DNA from 3 places in the Rhodococcus sp. 320_ES genome. Region 2 is predicted to be linked to each of the others. Evidence: predicted binding sites of a transcription regulator. Region 2 holds the regulator's gene; each other region holds the start of a gene.
The links. The regulator LexA, encoded in region 2, represses DNA repair genes until DNA is damaged. The targets are predictions, from matches to a motif close to CGAACANNTGTTCG.
Positions count from the first base shown of each region.

Region 1: the regulator LexA is predicted to act here: its motif matches at 1,722-1,735, upstream of AC59JP_RS11845 (HNH endonuclease signature motif containing protein).
Region 3: the regulator LexA is predicted to act here: its motif matches at 2,580-2,593, upstream of AC59JP_RS02990 (SAV_6107 family HEPN domain-containing protein).

Region 1 covers NZ_JCAWAG010000003.1:257,561-261,837, forward strand. Annotated here, with positions in the region: gene AC59JP_RS11835 (amidohydrolase family protein) at 1-552, shown strand, start outside; gene AC59JP_RS11840 (NADH:flavin oxidoreductase/NADH oxidase) at 549-1,637, shown strand; gene AC59JP_RS11845 (HNH endonuclease signature motif containing protein) at 1,769-3,316, shown strand; gene AC59JP_RS11850 (Hsp20/alpha crystallin family protein) at 3,441-3,884, opposite strand; gene rox (rifampin monooxygenase) at 4,041-4,277, opposite strand, start outside.
Region 2 covers NZ_JCAWAG010000001.1:935,343-939,619, reverse strand. Annotated here, with positions in the region: gene hrpA (ATP-dependent RNA helicase HrpA) at 1-979, shown strand, start outside; gene nrdR (transcriptional regulator NrdR) at 965-1,423, opposite strand; gene AC59JP_RS04725 (hypothetical protein) at 1,452-1,781, opposite strand; gene lexA (transcriptional repressor LexA) at 2,059-2,841, shown strand; gene AC59JP_RS04715 (acyl-CoA dehydrogenase family protein) at 2,903-4,045, opposite strand; gene ptsP (phosphoenolpyruvate--protein phosphotransferase) at 4,151-4,277, opposite strand, start outside.
Region 3 covers NZ_JCAWAG010000001.1:577,251-581,527, reverse strand. Annotated here, with positions in the region: gene rsmH (16S rRNA (cytosine(1402)-N(4))-methyltransferase RsmH) at 1-409, opposite strand, end outside; gene mraZ (division/cell wall cluster transcriptional repressor MraZ) at 620-1,051, opposite strand; gene AC59JP_RS02995 (SCO2097 family morphological protein) at 1,420-1,848, opposite strand; gene AC59JP_RS02990 (SAV_6107 family HEPN domain-containing protein) at 2,016-2,468, opposite strand; gene AC59JP_RS02985 (GNAT family N-acetyltransferase) at 2,641-3,261, shown strand; gene AC59JP_RS02980 (phytoene desaturase family protein) at 3,258-4,277, shown strand, end outside.

The DNA of each region.
Region 1 (4,277 bases), on a different contig from region 2:
GGAGGGTCGCTCGACGTCGGGGTGCTGCGGTCGGTCCTGCGCTCGGCGTCGGAACATCGTCTGGCCGTCCTCGTTCATCCCATGCAGTTGCCGCGGTCCGAATGGTCGAGCTACTACCTGGCCAATCTCGTCGGCAACCCGGTGGAGACGGCGACGGCGGTGGCGTCGAGCATCCTGGGCGGAGTGCTGGAGGAGCTGCCGGATCTGCGGATCTGTTTCGTCCACGGCGGCGGATGCGCACCGGACCTGTTGGGCCGGTGGTCACACGCGTGGAAGGCGCGGCGCGACGTCCGTGCGGGCAGCACCGCGGAGCCGCGAGAGTTGTTCCGCCGGGCCTACTTCGACACGGTAACCCACGATCACGCGGCTCTGGATCTGCTGCGCACCCACGCCGGTGAGAACCGGGTCGTGTGCGGCACGGACTACCCGTTCGACATGGCAGAGCCGGACGTCGCGGCCTTCGTCGACCAATCAGGCCTGCGCCGTGACTCTCTCGCCGCCGGTGGTCGCGACTTCCTGGGGTTGGACATCCACTCGCAGGTGTCGGCGTGAGCGCTCTCTTCGAACCGCTGACGCTGCGAGAGCTGACGATCCGGAATCGGATCTGGATGTCACCGATGATGCAGTTCGCCTCCGACGCAACGGGTGTGGCGACGGACTGGCACTTTCAGCACTTCGCAGCCCGCGCGCTCGGCGGAGTGGGATTGGCGATGGTGGAGGCGACTTCGGTCGCACCGGACGGGCGTGCCAGCGACTTCGATCTGGGCCTGTGGAACGGGGATCAGGCCGAGTCGCACCGGCGCATCATCGACTTCGTGCACAGCCAGGGCGCCGCGGCCGGAATCCAATTGGTGCACGGCGGACGGAAGGCGTCGACCGGCCGACCGTGGTCGACGGAACCGGACCGGACGTGGCAGACGGTGGCACCGTCGGCGGTTGCGTTCGGTGACGCCCCGTCGCCGCGCGCCCTGTCCGCCGACGAGATCGCCGAACTGGTGCAGGCTTTCGCGACGAGTGCCGCACTGGCGCGGGACGCGGGCTTCGACGTCCTGGAACTCCACGGCGCACACGGCTATCTGATCCACCAGTTCCTCTCACCGGCCGCCAACCACCGGACCGACGAGTACGGCGGCTCGCTCGCCAATCGAATGCGATTCGCCATCGAGGTCGTGGACGCGGTCCGACAGGAATGGCCCGAGGACCGCCCGTTGTTCTTCCGCGTCTCGGCGACGGACTGGCTCGCCGGCGACACCGACGATGCACGGCCGGGGTGGACACTCGACGAGAGCGTCGAACTCGCCTCGATTCTGCGCGAGCACGGGGTGGATCTGGTCGACGTGTCGACCGGCGGCATCGTGCCCGACGCACGCATTCCGGTCGAACCGGGATACCAGGTTCGATTCGCACGTGCGGTACGTGAGCGCGCGGAGATCCCCACCGCAGCAGTCGGTTTGATCACCGAACCCGAACAGGCCGAACGAATCGTCGGCTCGGGTGACGCCGACGCGGTGTTCCTGGCACGAGAAATTCTGCGCAACCCGAACTGGGCCCAACGTGCTGCGCTAGAACTCGATGAGCCGTTGCCGCATCCGCCGAACTATGCGCGGGCGTTCCAGAGGCGGTCGGTCAGGCGGTGAGTGCACCTCCGTTCGCGCCGGGCACCCGCGACGGGGAGTGTCTGGTGCGAATCGGGGTGCACAGGAGGTCGATGCCACGAGGCTCGAATGTATGTTCGAAACTTGTCGGTGGGTCTCGCTACAGTTTGGGCATGCTTTCGGGGGGAAGTTCGCACGGGGAGGTCGGTGCGGCATCACATCACATCGGTGACGATGTGTTCGCCGGCTTGCTTTCGGCTGTGGAGAGTTCGGTAGAGGCGTTGGTGTCCGAAGACGCCGCGTGTGTGGCGACCGAGGATCTGCAGCAGGTGTGGTCGGCGGCAGTGCGGCTGGGACGAGTACTGGATGCGGCCTCGACCACCTGGTTGGCGCAGATCCTCGACACAGGTGGGTTCGTCGGGGTGTCAGGGTCGACCGCGCACACGATCGGGGCTTTTCTGAACTGCGCCACGCCTGAAGGGTCGGCTCGGATCAAGCGTGCGGGTTTGCTTGCGCCGCGGACGCTGCCGTCGGGCGAGAAGCTCGAGCCGGTGTTCCCTGCGACAGCGGCGGGGGTGTCGGAGGGAGCGGTCAGTCACGCGCATGTGTCGGTGGTGGAGACGTTCTTCGCGGAGCTGTCCGACGGGGTGGACGTGGAGACGCGGGAGCGCGCCGAGCGGCAGTTGGGGATGCTGGCGCGAGAGGTCCGGCCTCGCGAGTTCGCGGTGGCGGCAACGCGGTTGGCGCAGATGATCGACGAGGACGGATCGGAGCCACAGGACCGCCCGGAGAAGAAGCGGACCCCGTTCGTCTCGTACGGCAAGCAGGGCAAGGACGGTTTGACGCCGGGGAAGTTTCTGCTCGACGCGGAGGCGCTCGCGATCGCGGAGGCGGTGGGCGCGAAGCTCGGGAAGCCGGGGACGGAGACGTCGACGGAGGCTGGCGAAGAGTCTCAGCCGCATGCAGACGACCGATTGGACTTGGACCTGGGCCATTCTGGCCTCGACGACACCGAGGCTGACGGCACCGAGGCTGACGAGACCGGTGCAGACACCGCCGACGCCTCCCGCACCAATTCCACACCACCGCACTGGGATCTGCGGTCCGCCGGTGAGCGTCGCCACGACGCGCTGAAGGTGATTCTGCGGTCGTACCTCGCTTCGGGGAAGGCCGGTACGCACCGTGGTGTGCGTTGCGTGCCGATCGTGACGATGACTCTCGATCAGCTCGAAAAGGCATCCGGGGTGGCGCTCACGGCAACCGGATCGACTATTCCGGTGCGTGATGCGCTGCGGATGGCATCCGGCCAGCATGCGTTCCTACTGCTTCTCGACGAGCACGAGCGGCCGCTCTACTTCGGGCGGACCAAGCGACTGGGATCCGAGGATCAGCGGATGGTCCTCTACGCCACCGAACGCGGGTGCACGTTTCCCGGGTGTTCGAAACCGGGGGTGTGGTGCCAGGTGCACCACACCGACGAATGGGTGGTCGACGACGGGATGACCGACATCGACACGTTGACGTTGGCGTGCGAGGAGCATCACCGCATCGTGGGGCCGGGCGACAACGACTGGGCCACAACGATTGCCGGCGACGATCATCCCTATCCGGGGAGAACGTTGTGGCACCCACCGACAGCATGGGACAGAGGCAGGACCGGCCGGGTGAACCACTTCCATCATCCGCGGGAGTTGCTTCTCGGCCCGGATGATCAACGGTGACGACATACTTCGTGGCACCAGTCCGTGTTCAGTCAGTCGATCCGCCGACCGCTCTGGCCCCGAACCGAACAGCCGACATCCCGCCGCCCGAGACGACTGGGGCGACGGGACCTCGGTGAATCGGTCAGCTGGAGGCGCCGACGTCCAGCGTCTTGGCCTCCGACGAGCGTTCGACCTGAATGCGGCGCGGCTTCGCCCGCTCGGCAAGCGGAATGGTCACGGAGAGAACGCCGTTGTCGTAGGTCGCGGTGATGCGTTCCGCGTCGACGCCGTCACCGAGGGAGAGCTGACGACGGTAGGTGCCGGCGAAGCGCTCGGACGTCACCCAGGACACTCCCTCGTCGCCGGGTGCGGTGCGATGCGCGGTCAGGGTGAGGGTGCCGTGATCGACATCGACGTCGATCGAGCCGGGATCCACACCGGGAAGGTCGGCAGAGAGGACGTAGTGATCGTCGACCTTGTAGAGGTCCATCGGCATGAACTGAGGAGCACGAGCGGAACCCGGGGTCGTTCCGAGCATTCCGCTGGTCAATGCATCCAGGTCACGGAACGGGTCGAAGCGAAGCACAGCAACACACCTCCTATGTACCTTGTGTGCCCACCCCCTCGGTGGGCAGCCATCTCACTGTGCGACTCCGAGATTAGCACTCTCGACCGGAGAGTGCCAAGACCTGTTCTCAAAATTTTTTGCCCGAAGGTGATGCAGGACAGCAGGACTGGGTGATCAACCCTGCGGGGCGCCGAACCAGAGACCCAGTTTTTCGCGCACATCCGACGGGGAGTCGCCGACCCACGCAACGTGTCCGTCGGGGCGCAGCAGGAGAGCCGGAACATCGACGTCCGCCGCGGCATCGACGACGAGATCGACGCGGTCACCCCACCCGTCGACGGTCAACTGTCCGGTCCGATCGAGCAGCAGCCCCCTGCCCCGATGCATCGACGGGTACAGACGCCCCCGCGA
Region 2 (4,277 bases):
CGGTCAGGACGAGAACGGCCGCGAACTGGCCCGATCGACGTCGCTGTCCGAGCTCCGTCGTCTGCTCGGGGAGCGCGCGTCGTCGGCCGTGGCCCGCGCCGCAGCCGATTCCGAGCGTGCACCGGCCACGCGGTGGACGTCGCAGACCCTCGGCACGCTCGAGCCCACGGTCACACGCACGGTGGGTGGTCAGAAGGTCACCGGTTACCCCTCGCTGGTTGCCGAGAACGACGGCGTCGCGGTTCGGGTCCTGGGTTCCGCTGCGCAGCAACGCGCCTCGATGCGGGACGGAACGCGGCGTCTGTTACTGGACGCGGTGCCGACGTCGTCGAAGTCGATTCTGGGCGGCCGCACCAACAGTCAGCGCCTCGCGTTGGGACAGAACCCCCACGGGAGCCTCGACGCGTTGCTCGACGACTGTCGCACGCTGGCGGTCGACGACATCATGATGGCGAACGGTGGGCCGGTGAGCTCGCCCGACGACTTCGCTGCGCTGGTGACGGTGACGCGCGCCGAGCTTCCGTCGCGCGTGGCCCGCATCGTGCGCGCCGTCGAGCCGGTTCTCGCCGCCACCGCCCGGCTGCGTTCGGCCCTCCACGGGGCGACGGGGGAAGCTGCCGAAGATGTTCGCGAACAACTGGATTCGCTGATCTTCCCCGGGTTCGTGTTCGAGACCGGTGAGAAGCACCTCGCCGAACTTCCGCGGTACCTTCAGGGCGCGATCGACCGACTCGAAGCACTGCCGTCCAGTGCGCAGCGTGATCGTGTGGGTATGGATGCGCTCGACCGGGTCTACGCGGACTACGACACCCTCTTGCAGTCTGTTCCGGAGGCGCGTCGCACCGCACCTGCTATCCGGGAGGTTGCGTGGATGATCGAAGAACTGCGCGTGAACTTGTTCGCTCAGAAGCTGGGGACACCGTATCCGGTGTCGGAGAAGCGAGTCCGACGGGTCATCGAGGACCTACGCCGTGGTTGAGCGATGCTCTCGGAGGTCTTTGATCTCGCGCTCGAAATCGTCGGCACTGCTGAACGAGCGATAGACCGACGCGAAGCGCAGGTACGCAACCTCGTCGAGATCACGTAGTGGCCCGAGAATGGCCAAACCGACTTCGTTGCTGGGGATCTCGGCCGATCCGGAGGATCGAACCGCGTCCTCCACCTGCTGCGCCAGCAATCCCAAGGCGTCGTTGTCGACGTCGCGGCCCTGGCACGCCCGTCGTACACCCTTGATGACCTTGTCGCGACTGAACGGCTCGGTGACGCCGCTGCGCTTGACCACCGACAGCACCGCGGTTTCGACTGTGGTGAACCGTCGTCCACACTCCGGGCAGGACCGTCGCCGACGGATGGCCTGACCTTCGTCCGCCTCGCGCGAATCGACGACTCGCGAGTCGGGGTGTCGACAGAACGGGCAATGCATGAGGCAAGACTACCCGCCGGCATTTCCGTCAGCGGGCGCCCGCCGCACCCAGCTCGCCCTGCACGATCGACGTGGATGTGGGCGATTGCACATCGTTGGTGTCGGCACGCAGGTTGGCTACGCCGATCAAGCCGAGCGACAGGACAGCGGTGGTCACGGCGACCGCGAGCATCTGCCCGACCGACATCCGCGAAGGCTGCTCGTGCTCGGTCCGCGACACGCCCGGCCCGCACTGACCGTAATCGACCGTTCCGGCGGCAGGCCGCGTACCGACCGGACGCCGCACCGGTGCGCTGCGACGCGTGCGGACCGAAGAGCTGGCCTGAACAGTGCTGGTGAGAACAGAGCTGGTGGTCATCGAAACAACTCCTTGCTGCGCGTCGACCCGTGGTGGGCCGACTGTGTCGGTGTTCGAACGTTCGAACGTTCGAATGCTCGATGTTCGATCACGCGTTCGAAAGAACGCATGTGCGATTTGTAGCACGCAGCTCCGACAAAGTCTGCGAAACACGCGACACGCTTCGAACAGGTGTTTGATCGAACAGGTGTTTCGGTCTAAATTCGTGGCATATCGCACAGCTCGTTCGAATCGAACGGCAGGCGAAACACGAATGCAGAACCAGGAGGCCAGGCGAATGAAGGACGACAACTCGTCATCCACAACGGCAACACGGAAGAAGGGCACGGAGCCGGACGCCGCTGCGCCCGAGTCGGGTTCGGTGGCCGTCGGTGTGCCCGATGCCGACATCACGGCAGGCCTGACCGATCGCCAGCGCCGCGTTCTCGAAGTCATCCACGCGTCGGTTCGCGAGCGCGGATATCCGCCGAGCATTCGAGAGATCGGTGATGCGGTGGGGCTCACCTCCACGTCGTCCGTCGCGCATCAATTGCGCACCTTGGAGAAAAAGGGATTCCTGCGGCGGGACCCGAATCGCCCCCGCGCGGTGGACGTTCGCGGACTGGACGATCCCGCACAGGACGCGCCGCAGAGCGCCCCTGAGATCGACACGGAGGTCGCGACCGCCGATGCGGAGCGCTTGCCCGCCCCGACGTTCGTGCCCGTTCTCGGTCGTATCGCGGCCGGCGGTCCGATCCTCGCCGAGCAGGCCGTCGAGGACGTCTTCCCGCTCCCCCGCGAGCTCGTCGGGTCCGGTTCTCTCTTCCTCCTGCGCGTCGTGGGCGAGTCCATGATCGACGCCGCGATCTGCGACGGTGACTGGGTTGTCGTGCGGCAGCAGAACGTGGCTGAGCAGGGCGACATCGTTGCCGCCATGATCGACGGCGAGGCGACGGTCAAGACCTTCAAGCGTATCGACGGTCAGGTGTGGCTGATGCCGCACAACCCGCTGTTCGAGCCGATCCCGGGCAACCACGCGGTGGTTCTGGGCAAGGTCGTGACGGTCATGCGCAAGCTCTGACCCGAGACGAAGAAACACCCCGGATGCGTCGTGCATCCGGGGTGTTTCTGTCTTCGACGAATCAGAGATTCAGCCCGCGGCCGATGATCTCCTTCATGATTTCCGTGGTGCCGCCGTAGATGGTCTGCACGCGAGAATCCATGTACGCCTTGGCGATCGGGTATTCCTTCATGTATCCGTAGCCGCCGTGCAGCTGCAGGCACCGATCGATCAGCTTGACCTGAGACTCCGTGGTCCACCACTTCGCCATCGCGGCTTCCTGGACGCTCAGCTTCTCGTCGTTGAGCAACTCGATGAACTTGTCCACCATGATGCGCACTGCCGTGGTCTCGGTTGCCAACTCCGCCAACACGAAACGGGTGTTCTGGAACTTGCCGATCGACTTGCCGAAGGCCTTGCGGTCACGGCAGTACTGGATCGTCATCTCCAGGGCGGACTCCATGGCCGCCGCCGCAACCACCGCGATCGACAGTCGCTCCTGGGGCAGGTTCTTCATCAAGTAGATGAAGCCCATGCCCTCCTCGCCGATGAGGTTCGCGGAGGGCACCCGGACGTCGGTGAAGCTGAGTTCCGCCGTGTCCTGCGCCTTCATACCGATCTTGTCGAGGTTGCGTCCTCGCTCGAATCCGGCCATGCCGCGCTCCACGCCGAACAGGCTGAAGCCCTGCGCGCCCTTGTCGGGATCGGTGCAGGCGACCACGATCACGAGGTCGGCGTTGATTCCGTTGGTGATGAACGTCTTCGAACCGTTCAGCACCCAGTCGTCGCCGTCGCGGACGGCCCGAGTCTTGATGCCTTGCAGGTCGCTACCCGTACCCGGCTCGGTCATGGCGATCGCGGTGATGATCTCGCCCGAGCAGAATCCCGGCAGCCAGCGCGCCTTCTGCTCGTCGTTGGTGAGCTCGATCAGGTACGGCGCGACCACGTCGTTGTGCAGCGTGAAGCCGATTCCGCTGAACCCGGCGCGCGTCGTCTCCTCGGTGACCACGGCGTTGTAGCGGAAGTCCTTGACGCCACCGCCGCCGAAATCTTCGGGTGCAGCGGTGCCGAGGAAGCCCTGCTTACCGGCTTCGACCCACACACCGCGGTCGACGATGTTCTGCTTCTCCCACTCGTCGTGGAACGGCGCCACGTGTTGCGCCAGAAACTTCTTGTACGACTCGCGAAAGAGCTCGTGCTCCGGCTCGAACAGGGTGCGTTCCATCGGTTCTCCTCAGATCGTGGCCGTGCGCCAGTTCTCTCGACTGTACGACCGGCGCCGACACGCGTCGATGACCAAGGCGTGCACCATCCGTGACCGACGTGGGCGTCAGCTCAGGATCGCGGCGGCCGCGGCGCGCGCCTCGTCGGTGCTCGACGTGGCCAGTACTGCCTCCGCTGCCTGACGGCACTGATCGAGTGTCACCGATTCGAGCTTGGCACCGACACCCGCCACG
Region 3 (4,277 bases), 360 kb from region 2:
CGAGCTGCATCGAGGACACACCGAGGTCGAACAGGATGGCGTCGACGGAGTCCTCTGCGTCGAGACCGGCTTCCACCAACGCGTCGGCGATGCCGTCGTACGTGGTGCGAACGAGGGTCACGCGGTCACCGAACTCGGCCAGCCGTTCGGCGGCCATCGCCAGCGCATCGGGGTCGCGATCGAGTCCGACGAGGCGTAGTGCCGGGTAGGTGGAGAGGAAGTACGCCGAGTGCCCGCCGAGACCGAGTGTGGTGTCGACGTAGACCGGGGACGGGGAGGCCTGGATGGCCGGACCGAGCAGCTCGTCGGCGCGGTGCAGCCGAACCGGAACATGCGAGAAGGCCGGAGGCCGGTCGGAATTCTGCGAGAAGGCCGGGGCGGGGGGCTGGTCCTTCTCACCATCCGCCATGCGCTGTCCTCCGGCCAAGATCGAACTCGATGAGTGTTACCGCGGCCCGGTGGGTACTGCGAGGTCTCTGTCCGAGGCGAGAACCTGGCGTTGGGGAAGTACGTCAGGGTCTCTCCCGGCACCTGGCGCTGGGGAAGTGCGTCAGGGTCCGGTTCGGGCAGAGGCCACGCGGTAACCACCGCGGGCCGGTCGTGCTTGTTCGGCGGTGCTTTACAACAATCCTTGGAGCGCTTCGTCGACCGCCTGCGAGAAGTCGTCTTCGTGTTCGTCGGAGTAGGAGTTCCAGGCTTCTGCGTCCCAGAGTTCGAGGTGGTCCACGGACCCCAGGACGACGCATTCCTTGGTGAGGCCTGCGTACTGCCGGTGCGCCGGCGCGATGGTGATGCGCCCTTGCGAATCCGGATGCTGTTCGTCGGCGCTACCCGCGAAGTTGCGGATGAACGCACGCGCGCTCGGGTTCGAACGCGACGCCTGAGCCAGTCGCTCGGCCCGTGCCGCGAAGACTGCGCGGGGATAGATGTCCAAGCTGTGGTCCTGCCCCTTGGTCACCATCACCCCTCCAGCCAACTCGTCGCGGAACTTGGCCGGCACGGTCAGCCGGAATTTGTCGTCGAGCTTGGGCGTGTAGGTACCGAGAAACACTCGACACCTCCACTCGCGCCCACCGGAAGACTTCGTCTCCCGCTGCCCACCACTTTACCCCACTTTTCTCCACACACAATCTTATAGAGGGGTCAGTTCTGTGAATCGTCACCATTTTCCCAGCTAGACGATGTGGGTGGCGGTGGGAGATTTTTCGGGGCCACCTCCGCACGAACCCGCTTCTGCGGTGTCACCGACGGCGATACCCCCGGAAAAGGCCAGGTTCGAGCCGTACTCCCCCGGCCGAGTGGGGCATGGTGGGAATCAGGTCTCCCGTGGGGGGCACAGTGGGGAACTCGGGGGCAGAACGACAAAAAACGCGGCACCCGTGGGGTGCCGCGTTCTGCGTTCGGTGTCGAACTGTGTAGCTACTCCTGATCGAATCGCTTCTTGAAGCGATCTTCCATCCGGGACGTGAATCCCTTGCGGTTGCTGCGCTTCGGTGTGCCGGCACCGCGAGGTGCGCTACCCGATGCAGCGGCCGGTCCTTCTTCGGCGCCGCCGCTGGGCGGAACCTTCTTCGAACTCTTCAGGAGCAGGAGCACTCCCGATCCGAACATGAAGACGAAGCCGATCAGGCTGATGACAGGGAAGCCGCCAGGCTTGAACGGCAAGGCGACTCCGGCTATGAGTAATACGAGCCCGATGACGAACAGGGCAGCCGCTTGGAAACGGCGCCTCGTCGACGCGACCCTCATCCGTCCACCGCGAACTGTGGATGCGAACTTGGGGTCCTCGGCATAGAGAGCGCTCTCGATCTGATCGAGCATGCGCTGCTCGTGCTCGGAGAGTGGCACGGTACCTCCCCCGGCACTTGATGGTGGCAACCGTTTCTTGCCAGAAACGGTGGGTGATCGACGTTGGCGACCACCTGCTGTCGATGATACGAGCAGAATCGGCGGCGTACCACCTACCCGTTACACGTGTTCGAGAGAATCTGCGCGGAACGTCCGACGAACAGCGTCTAAGCGGGGATGGAAACCGGCATTTCCGACCGATGAACGCGATCGTCGACAGCGTGGAGAAAGCGCCCGACCTGCACGAAGAAGCTGTCCGCATCCTCCTCCGTCATACGGTCGACCGAACCGGCCTCGACCGATGCACGGACCGACGACCACCCGGCGAAATAGGCGGACCACTCGGCCAGATCGGGGGCGGACGAACCGATTCGAACCCAGGCACTGCGCGAGCGGCCTCTTTTCGGCGCCGGATCGACCGCTGCGAGCAGGGCTCCCGCCCCTCGCAACGCGGCGATGTACGCGGCGAGAAAGCGCTCCGCGGGATCCGTCGCGCCGGCCGCCTCTTCGAGCAACGCGTCGGCACGGCGGAGCAATACTCGGGCCGCAGGAGTCAGCGGAGGACCGTCGGCGCCGCCGAAGCGTCGATCACTGCCGGACGCCGCACTGTGTTGCCTCATCTACCCGTCCTCCTCCTGCGTTCCTCCGTGCACCGCTGCGCATCGGATCCGTACTCGATGCAACCATTGAGGTCCGACATCCGATTCCCACCGAAGTTCGACGCTGCGTATCGAACACTTGTTCGATAGATCGAATATAACCCCTACCACCGACAGAAAGCGAGAGGAAAAGGTGAGTACGGTCCCGCCGCACGCCGTCCCGGCACCGGTTCCTTTCGAGCTGTCCGCCCACGAGCTCAGAAGTCGGCTGCCCGAGGCACTGTCCGTCTACGTCCAGGCGATGGGTTATCCGCACGGAACCGAACACCACCGCGCACCCATGTGGGCCGAACACATCCTGCGACCCGGATGGCGCGCGATCGGCGCGGTGTCGCCCACCGACGGAACCCTGGTCGCGATCGCCTACGGCTACCGCGGTGCCGGACACCAGTGGTGGCACCGGCAGGTCCGCGACGGGATGCGTCGAGCAGGCTGGGACCGGGGCGCCGCCGACAGGATGCTCTCGGACTACTTCGAACTGACCGAGTTGCACGTGCTGCCGTCCGCCCAGGGGCACCGACTCGGCGAGTCCGTTCTGGCTGCTCTTCTCGACGGTCGAACCGAGAGGCACGTACTGCTCTCCACGCCGGAGGTGGCCGGCGAGGACAACCGCGCTTGGCGCCTGTATCGGCGATCAGGGTTTCGCGACGTGATCAGACGGTTCCATTTCACAGGTGACACCCGACCCTTTGCGGTGCTCGGCCGCGAACTACCCATGACATCTCGTCCCGACAGCCTGGAGGCTCCCCTGTGATCGACGCCGTAGTGGTCGGATCCGGCCACAACGCTCTTGTCTCGGCCGCCTACCTCACCGACGCGGGGTGGTCCGTGCGCGTGATCGAACGCGACACCGAGATGGGCGGCGCGGTGTCGACCGTGGAACGGTTCCCCGGCCACGCCGTCGACCGCGGCTCGTCCGCCCACATCATGGTGCGGCACTCCGGAATCATCGAGGAGCTTCGCCTCGCCGATCACGGCTTGAGGTACATCGATTGCGATCCATGGGCGTTCGCGCCGGCACCGCCCGGAAGCGACGAGCCGGGCATCGTCTTCTCCCGCAGTCTCGACGACACCTGCGCCTCCATCGAAGCAGCGTGCGGGAAGGCCGACGCCGACGCGTACCGCGACTTCGTCGATGTGTGGGGACCGCGCAGCGAGCGAGTGATGAAGGCCTTCGCCCAGCCGCCGACGGCCCGCGGACTGCTCGGCTCGTTCTGGGGCATGGACGCCTCGGACGGCGGAAGCGAACTCTCGCGCCAGTTTCTGACCACCGGCGACTCTCTGCTGGACGGGCTCTTCCGGAGCGAACGGCTGAAGGCCGCGCTCGCGTGGTTCGGCGCCCAGTCCGGACCGCCGATGTCCGAGCCGGGCACCGCGTCCATGGTCGGCTTCGCCGCACTCATGCACACCCTCGGGCCAGGCCGCGCCGTCGGCGGGAGCGGCTCGCTGAGCAAGGCGCTGGCGGCCAAGGTCCGGGCCGACGGTGGAACCGTGACCCTCGGAGACGCGGTGACGGAGATCCGGCGCCGCGGCGAGGGCTGGGTCGTGCGCACCGAGAGCGGCGAGGAAGTGGCCGCCCGCACCGTGATCGCCGGGTGCCACATCCTGACCACGCTGGACCTGCTCGACAACGGCGGCTTCGACCCCGGGGCGACCGCGCAGTGGCGCAAGTCGATACGCGTCGGCCCGGGCATCGGAATGGTCGTGCGCGCGTCGACGTCGTCTCTCCCCGCTTATCCGAGCGCGCCGAGCGAGGCGTCGTCGACGCAC